2 regions of the Pseudomonas fjordensis genome follow, and region 2 is predicted to be linked to the other one. Evidence: predicted binding sites of a transcription regulator. Region 2 holds the regulator's gene; the other holds the start of a gene.

Region 1 (4,417 bases), 350 kb from region 2:
TGCGTTGATCCTGGTGTGGCGCATTCGACCCAAGGCTGTGACCAACCTGCATCAGGTCGACGACGCACCGCTGCATCACGTGGCAATGCCCGACAGCATGTCCAGTTCGCCCTTGGTGGCTGCCCTTGATCCGCGGGTGGATGAGCAGGTGGTACAGGAGCAGATGCAAGTCACTGTGCCTGATCCAGAGCCTGCCCCTGAAACCGAGGAGCCGACGAGCGAAGAACCGCACGAGCCACCCGACCCGGACGAACATCCCCATGACTTGAGCAGGGCACGCCCCTGAACGAAAAAACGGGCAGATCCCATCAGGATCTGCCCGTTTTTTATCTCAGCGTCTAACGCTTAAAGATCGTCGTCTTTATCGAAGCGCCGAGCTTCACGTTGTAATTGGTAGACAAAGCGCTCCACTTGACGCTGCACCAAACCACTCATGTTGTGAAAGCGCACGCCGGCAAAGGTGGTGTTGATCTTGTCTTCAAAGTGCAGGTAGCGCAGTTCCACGGAGGTGGTCATGCTGCCGAAGGGCAGGGCAGCGATAAAGCGGTCATAGACCTGGCCCAACTGCAGACGCTCGGAGATATCGCCTTCAAAGCGCAATTTGCAGCCGGTTGCCGAGATATCCAGCAGCTTACCGCTGATAGGCGCCTTGAGCTTCTCGCCACCCAGCTGAATGTCCACCAATTGCGCGAGCTTGAGAGCGGCGCGGAAGGCATTACGTCGTTGATGGTAAACCACTTCGCCGGGCAGGCTGCCGCTGTAGATACGGTGGCCGCCTTTTTCGCTGATGGTCAACGTGCCATTGCTTTCCCAGGCAACCCGCACACCCTCATGGAAACCTTCGATACGGAAAGCTTCGCCATTCTCAAGATAGCGTTCACCGTCACGGGGAATCATTTCGTCCAGTACCAGCGTCTTGCTGTCCCGGTCGATGTCCACCAGGTAGCTCTGGAAGCGCTGGCTGCGTTCGTGGAAAGTGATGATCAGCGGGTCATGACTTTCTTGCAGCATCCGCAACGTGCTGGCGATTTCCAGAGGCGTGGTGAGCACCTTGGGTGGCTGCGGTGCATCTTCCGCATTAAGGGCGTTGAACACGGTTCTTCCATCTCCAGGCAAAATACGACTACACGCAATAACCGGCATTTTGCCAGTATGTAGCGCGCCTTGGATAGGTCACGCTGTAAACCGGCGTCAGGCTTGGCTGCGGGTGCTTGGCTTGACCAGGCGTGAGGTGGAGCCTTGGGCGTTATACAGGGCCGGAGGCTCTCCGCCGTGCAATATGCGCAGCTGATTGGCGGTCGTGGCTTGCTGAAGCTGGATCGACTGACCGTTGAGCAGGTTGGCTTCCTGGCACTGGGCAAGCAAATGATTGAGCTCTTTGCTTTGTGCCAGCAGTTGATCGCCAACTGAAGAGTGGCTGGCCAGTTGTGCCAGGCCATCATGATCGGCAGGCAGGCCCAGGCTGATCAGAATCTCACTACGCTTCTTGCCATGCTGTTCGAGCAAGACAATCAGCGATTGTTTGCGCGCCAGGATTTCTTCCAGCAAGGGCATATCTCGGCCGTACAAGGCCAGAGATTCTTCCTTAAGCAGCTCGAGCAATTGTTGCGTCGGTGCCAGATCATCAATGATCAGTTGGAGCAAATGTTCGTCGTGGTGCATGGCTGGCCTTGGGTTTTAAGCGTCCAAAAGCCCTGCGCAGGCCTTTGCCTAGCGCTCGGCTTCGAAGTTGAGCAGCTTGCTGGCTACACGGTTGCTGTCGACTTTATAGCTGCCATCGGCGATCGCCTGTTTCAACTCGGCCACGCGGGCTTTGTTGACGACGGGTTGATCGCGCAGCGAGTCAGTGACCTTCTGCAACTGTTGAGCCTCATTGCTCAGATGTACCGATTCCCCACTCTGGCTGGCGGCGGCCTGCTCTGCTTTGGCAGGCAAGGGCTGCGGCTTGGCTTCTACGCTGTCCTTGGCACCGCCGGTGCGCGTATTGCCGGGCAAGGCCGGGGCGTTATTCAAACGACTGAAATCAATGACCATGTTAAAAAACCTCTGGGTATTTGGACGCTTGCCATGTTTTCGGCCATACCCGGGCAAACTTTAGGCTCGATTGACAATAAACCTGTTCGGCTCAATATCCAGTACACAGTGTAGGAAAAGCCGGCTTTTGATTCCAGTCATCTATAGCGCCACCTCGACCTGGCCTGGCGCGGTGACCCGTGCTTTGATCACGCGATTGGAGTTGAGGTTCTTGACGCGGATCTGTTCGCTCATGCCGCCGTTGGACAACGCCTCGCCCGGCATTCTGACGTTCAGGCCGCCACTGCTGGCGGAAATCACCACCTGGTCACCTTTGCGAATCACCTCGGCCTGTTCCAGATGAACCAGCGTGAGCACTTGGTCGGTGACCACCGGTCGCGTGAGTTTCTGCCCGACGGCCTGGTCCAGCGACGTCAGGTAGCCCTGGTTGATCAGGCTGATGTCCCGCTCGCGCAACGCCACATCGTCGTAGCCGATGATGCCGGTGCGCTTCAACGGTCGCGCCACGACCACCACGTCGCGAAACAGCTTGACCTGAGCCGGTACAAAAACCGTCCAGGGCGAGGCGCCCTCACAGCGCACCTTTACGGTCACACGGCCGATGGGCTGGGCGGGGCTTTCCAGGGTGGCTGTCAATTCCTTGTCGCACAGTGGCATGCGCAAGCGTGGGTCCAACTGGTTGACCTGGATTTCATAACGCCCCGGCGTCTGGGTGGTCGCCAGATAATCTTCTACAGTGAACTCAAGAAAGCCTTGGGTGACGCCGATAAGTAGATCAGGCAGGGTAACGTTGTCGGCGCGGGCCGTGACGCCCAGGCCCGAGACAAGCAGCGCCATCGCGGCGCAGAGCAGTCTGCGGTAGCGTGAGCGTGAGCGTGAGCGGCCAGGGTGTCGGGAAACTGTCGTTTTAATATCCATACTCAGTAAATAGCAAAGCTCGTGCCGTTTAGTGTTGGGTACGCGTCGTACCCCTAGGATTTAGGAGTCTGGGCATGGCAGGTGTAATGGATTCAGTAAACCAGCGCACACAGCTGGTAGGGCAGAATCGCCTGGAGTTGTTGCTTTTCCGCCTGGATGGCAATCAGTTGTATGGCATCAACGTGTTTAAAGTGCGTGAAGTGCTGCAATGTCCCAAATTGACGATCATGCCCAAGTCCAGTCCGGTAGTGTGTGGCGTGGCCAACATTCGTGGCGCGACCATTCCGATTCTTGACCTGGCAATGGCCACGGGGGCTGCGGGTTTGCAAGACCGTCAGAACCCTTTCGTGATCATCACCGAATACAACACCAAGACCCAGGGTTTCCTGGTGCGCTCGGTGGAGCGCATCGTCAATATGAACTGGGAAGAGATCCATCCGCCGCCCAAGGGCACCGGGCGCGATCACTACCTGACGGCGGTGACGCGGGTCGATAACCAGTTGGTGGAAATCATCGACGTGGAGAAGATCCTCGCCGAAGTGGCCCCCACCTCGGAAACTATTTCCGTCGGTGTGGTGGATGCCGAAACGGCACACAAGGCGGTTTCGCTGCGCGTGTTGACCGTGGACGACTCTTCCGTGGCGCGCAAGCAGGTCACACGTTGCCTGCAAACCGTCGGGGTGGAGGTGGTAGCCCTCAATGACGGGCGCCAAGCCCTGGATTACCTGCGCAAGCTGGCGGACGAAGGCAAGAAGCCTGAAGAAGAATTCTTGATGATGATCTCTGACATCGAGATGCCGGAAATGGATGGCTACACGCTCACGGCCGAGATACGTAACGATCCACGCATGCAAAAATTGCATATCATCCTGCATACTTCGTTGTCGGGGGTATTCAATCAGGCAATGGTCAAGAAGGTCGGTGCGGATGACTTTCTTGCCAAATTCCGTCCTGATGACCTCGCATCCCGGGTAGTCGACCGGATCAAGGCAGCAGATCACGGCTAGGGGATGTCCCCTGGCGGTCACACGATTTAAGAGGCGGCATCATTGTCTACGGGTAATTTGGATTTCGAACAGTTCCGGGTCTTCCTGGAAAAAGCCTGTGGCATATTGCTCGGTGAAAACAAGCAGTACCTGGTATCCAGCCGCCTCAACAAGCTGATGGAACAGCAGGGCATCAAATCCCTGGGTGAGTTGGTCCAGCGGATCCAGGGTCAGCCGCGCAGTGGGCTCAAGGAAATGGTGGTCGATGCCATGACCACCAACGAAACCTTATGGTTTCGCGATACCTATCCCTTTGAAGTGCTCAAGAACAAAGTGTTGCCGGAAGCCATCAAGGCCAGCCCGGGCCAGCGCCTGCGTATCTGGTCGGCGGCCTGTTCTTCGGGGCAGGAGCCGTACTCGATCTCGATGTCCATCGACGAGTTCGAGCGGACCAACATGGGCCAGTTGAAAGCCGGCGC
Region 2 (4,417 bases):
CCCGTCGCCGGCCGGTGCGGCACTGGCCGCTGGCGCAGCGGCGGCCGTGGCAGCAACCTCGGGCAGGGCTTCGGCCACAAAGGTGCCTTTGCCATGCAGTTGGTCGAGCAGTGCCTCGAATTCGTCGTCGGTAATATCGGTGCTGGCGTTGGCAGCGGGCGCTTCTGGCGCTGCGGCAGGCGGTGCCACGGCATCTGCTGCGAACTGGCCTTTGCCGTGCAACTGGTCGAGCAACGACTCGAACTCAGCGTCGGTAATGTCTTCACTGCTCGGCGTCGCGGCAGGCTGCACCGGCGATTCAGCTTGGGCCTTGACCGCGCTGAGGGAGTTGAGCAGTTGTTCGAACTCGCTGTCGGTCACGTCCGGCTCGGCTTGCGCCACCGGCTCCGGCGCGGCCTCGACCACCGGCGCAGCCGCGGTGTCGGCAGGTTCGGCCAGGCGCGCCAGGGCGGCCAGCAGTTCCGGCGTGGCGGCGGTGATCGGTGCACGTTCACGCACCTGGCTGAACATGCCGTTGACCGCATCCAGTGCTTCGAGAATTACGTCCATCAGTTCCGAGTCGACGTGACGCTCACCCTTGCGCAGGATGTCGAAAACGTTCTCGGCGATGTGACAGCACTCCACCAGCTCATGGAGCTGGAGGAAGCCGGCGCCCCCTTTTACAGTGTGAAAACCGCGAAAAATTGCATTGAGCAGGTTCGCATCATCCGGTCGGCTTTCCAGCTCGACCAGTTGTTCGGACAGTTGCTCTAGAATTTCGCCGGCCTCTACAAGGAAATCCTGAAGGATTTCTTCATCGGCGCCGAAGCTCATGTGGGTGCTCCTTAGAAGCCTAAACTGGATAACAGGTCATCTACGTCATCCTGACCTGACACAACGTCTTCACGTTTATCGGCATGAATCTGCGGACCTTCACCCTTGGCGAGATGTTTTTGTGGATCTTTTTCCGAGAGGATCGCTTCGCGGTCATGTTCGATGCCGGCAAAACGATCGACCTGGCCGGCCATCAGCACCAATTTGAGCAAGTTGCTTTCCACTTCGGTGACCAACTGGGTCACGCGCTTGATCACCTGACCGGTAAGGTCCTGGTAATCCTGGGCCAGCAGGATGTCGTTGAGGTTGCTGGCCACCGTGCGGTTTTCCTGTTCGCTGCGCGACAAGAACCCGTCGACGCGACGCGCCAATTCACGAAACTCTTCAGCACCGACTTCGCGGCGCATGAAGCGGCCCCAGTCCTGGCTCAAGGCCTGGGCTTCGGTGGCCATGCCATTGACCAGAGGCGTGGCGTTTTCCACCAGGTCCATGGTGCGGTTGGCCGCCGCCTCAGTCAGCCTGACCACATAGGACAGGCGTTCAGTGGCATCGGTAATCTGGGAAATTTCTTCGGCCTGGGGCATGCGCGGGTCAATCTGGAAATTGACGATTGCGCTGTGCAGCTCGCGTGTGAGCTTGCCCACTTCCTGGTACAGGCCGCGGTCACGGGTCTGGTTAAGCTCATGGATCAACTGCACCGCATCGGCGAACTGGCCTTTTTCCAGGCTGTCGACCAACTGGTGAGCATGTTTTTTCAGGGTCGACTCAAAGTCGCCCTGTGACGTTTCGTTATGCTCCATAGCTCCCCCGCGATGGCATTAGCCGTGGATGCGTTCGAAGATTTTCTCGATCTTCTCTTTCAAGGCCAGTGCCGTGAATGGCTTGACCACGTAACCGTTGACCCCGGCTTGGGCGGCTTCGATGATCTGTTCACGCTTGGCTTCGGCGGTCACCATCAGCACAGGCAGGCTGCGCAGTTTTTCATCGGCGCGCACGTGGCGCAGCAGGTCGATACCAGTCATGCCCGGCATGTTCCAGTCGGTCACCAGAAAGTCGATGCTCCCGCTGTTGAGAATCGGAATGGCCGTCAGGCCGTCATCCGCCTCGACCGTGTTGGTGAACCCAAGGTCACGCAACAGGTTTTTAATGATCCGCCGCATCGTTGAGAAGTCATCAACGATGAGGATTTTCATGTTCTTGTCCAATTCGACCTCCAAGCAGTCTTAAACGCGCCCAGCACCTGGACGCGCCATTTCAATCAACAGGCGTTACACAAAAAGGACTGCCCAGGGCACCACGGTACTCACCCGCAAAACCCTGCGGTTTCACGGTAGCGTCTGCAGTGTCCCCACACTGCCTGTCAGCGCGCGCGCCACTCGGCCAATCGCCCCCGCAAGCGGGCTGCGCACTGGCTATGCAACTGGCTGACACGCGATTCGCTGACCCCCAGGACCTCACCGATTTCCTTGAGGTTCAGCTCTTCGTCGTAGTACAGCGCCAGCACCAGCCGCTCACGCTCCGGCAAGTTGGCGATTGCATCGGCCAACGCGCCCTGGAAACGTTCGTCTTCCAGGTCGCGCGACGGCTCCGTATGGGCGCTCGCGCCGTCCTCGTGCAGCCCTTCGTGTTCGCCGTCCTGTAAAAGGTCGTCGAAACTGAACAGGCGGCTGCCCAAGGTATCGTTCAAAATCCCGTAGTAATCGTCGAGACTCAATTGGAGTTCGGCCGCAACTTCATGATCTTTAGCGTCACGACCGGTTTTTGCTTCAATTGCACGAATTGCATCACTGACCATGCGCGTATTGCGGTGTACCGAACGCGGCGCCCAATCGCCTTTACGCACTTCATCGAGCATCGCGCCACGGATACGGATACCCGCATACGTTTCGAAACTGGCGCCCTTGCTGGCGTCGTATTTGGTCGAGACTTCCAGCAGGCCGATCATGCCGGCCTGGATCAAGTCTTCAACCTGCACACTCGCGGGCAGGCGCGCCAACAGGTGATAGGCAATGCGCTTGACCAGCGGCGCATAGCGCTCGATCAATTCGCCCTGGCTGTCACGTGCCGACTTTTTGTAAAGGTTGTAGCCGCTGGATGTCATAGCACCGGTCCTGCGCTCGTCTGATGCACCAAACGCTCGACGAAAAACTCCAGATGCCCCCGCGGGTTGGCGGGCAACGGCCAGGTATCGACCTTCTGGGCAATGGCCTTGAACGCCAGTGCGCATTTCGAACGAGGGAACGCTTCATAGACCGCACGCTGCTTTTGCACGGCCTTGCGCACACACTCGTCATAGGGAACTGCGCCGACGTATTGTAAAGCCACATCGAGGAAACGATCCGTGACCTTGGTCAACTTGGCGAACAGGTTGCGCCCTTCCTGCGGGCTCTGGGCCATGTTGGCCAGCACGCGAAAGCGGTTCATGCCGTAGTCACGGTTAAGCAGTTTGATCAGTGCGTAGGCATCGGTGATCGAGGTGGGTTCGTCGCACACCACCAGCAGCACTTCTTGCGCGGCGCGCACAAAGCTGACCACGGATTCGCCGATGCCGGCGGCGGTGTCGATCACCAGCACGTCGAGGTTGTCGCCGATGTCGCTGAACGCCTGGATCAACCCGGCATGCTGCGCGGGGCTCAGGTGCACCATGCTCTGGGTGCCCGAGGCCGCCGGCACGATGCGAATGCCTCCGGGGCCCTGGAGCAGCACATCGCGCAGCTCACAGCGGCCCTCGATCACATCGGCCAGGGTATGTTTGGGTGTCAGCCCCAGCAGAACGTCCACGTTCGCCAAGCCCAGGTCAGCATCCAGCAGCATGACGCGACGGCCAAGCTCTGCCAGCGCCAGGGACAAATTCACTGACACGTTAGTTTTCCCGACGCCACCTTTGCCGCCGGTCACCGCGATCACCTGTACGGGATGCATGCTGCCCATTTTATTTCTTTACCTTGTCTTGCTTAGACGCAGGCTACATGGCTTGGCCGCGTGAATCGCTTGCAGACCATCGATGTAGGTACATTTCACGGTGTTCATCCTGCCTCAACCCACCCGTTTTGCGGGGTGGTGGTAAAGGTCGGCGAACATATCGGCCATCGCTTCCTCGCTAGGCTCGTCTTGCATTTGCACACTCACGGCACGGCTGACCAACTGATGACGGCGCGGCAGATGCAGATCATCCGGGATCCGCGGCCCGTCGGTGAGGTAGGCAACCGGTAATTCATGGCTGATGGCCAGGCTCAATACCTCGCCCAGGCTCGCGGTTTCGTCGAGCTTGGTGAGGATGCAGCCGGCCAGGCCGCAACGCTTGTAGCTGTGATAGGCAGCGGTAAGAACCTGTTTCTGGCTGGTGGTTGCAAGCACCAGGTAATTTTTCGACTTGATGCCACGCCCGGCCAGGCTTTCGAGCTGCATGCGCAGCGCCGGGTCGCTGGCTTGCAGGCCGGCGGTGTCGATCAGCACCACGCGCTTGCGCAGCAACGGCTCGAGGGCATTGGCCAGGGACTGGCCCGGGTCGACATGGGTCACCGGCACATTGAGGATGCGGCCCAGGGTCTTGAGCTGCTCCTGGGCACCGATGCGGTAGCTGTCCATGCTCACCAGCGCGATA

Evidence for each region. Region 2 encodes FliA, which starts transcription of late flagellar genes. Its sites were predicted from a motif close to CTAAAGTTTNNNNNNNNNNNGCCGNTAA; they were not measured.
Region 1: a site for FliA is predicted at 2,071-2,098, ahead of flgM (flagellar biosynthesis anti-sigma factor FlgM). Genes of this name have one in related genera too.

What each region holds. Positions count from the first base shown of each region.
Region 1 is NZ_OZ336860.1:5,071,829-5,076,245, reverse strand. It holds gene ACWHXD_RS23125 (MFS transporter) at 1-286, shown strand, start outside; gene ACWHXD_RS23120 (flagellar brake protein) at 346-1,095, opposite strand; gene ACWHXD_RS23115 (flagella synthesis protein FlgN) at 1,192-1,662, opposite strand; gene flgM (flagellar biosynthesis anti-sigma factor FlgM) at 1,711-2,034, opposite strand; gene flgA (flagellar basal body P-ring formation chaperone FlgA) at 2,176-2,952, opposite strand; gene ACWHXD_RS23100 (chemotaxis protein CheV) at 3,027-3,959, shown strand; gene cheR (protein-glutamate O-methyltransferase CheR) at 4,002-4,417, shown strand, end outside.
Region 2 is NZ_OZ336860.1:4,725,269-4,729,685, forward strand. It holds gene ACWHXD_RS21485 (chemotaxis protein CheA) at 1-813, opposite strand, end outside; gene ACWHXD_RS21490 (protein phosphatase CheZ) at 825-1,613, opposite strand; gene ACWHXD_RS21495 (chemotaxis response regulator CheY) at 1,632-2,006, opposite strand; gene fliA (RNA polymerase sigma factor FliA) at 2,174-2,914, opposite strand; gene fleN (flagellar synthesis regulator FleN) at 2,911-3,744, opposite strand; gene flhF (flagellar biosynthesis GTPase FlhF) at 3,850-4,417, opposite strand, start outside.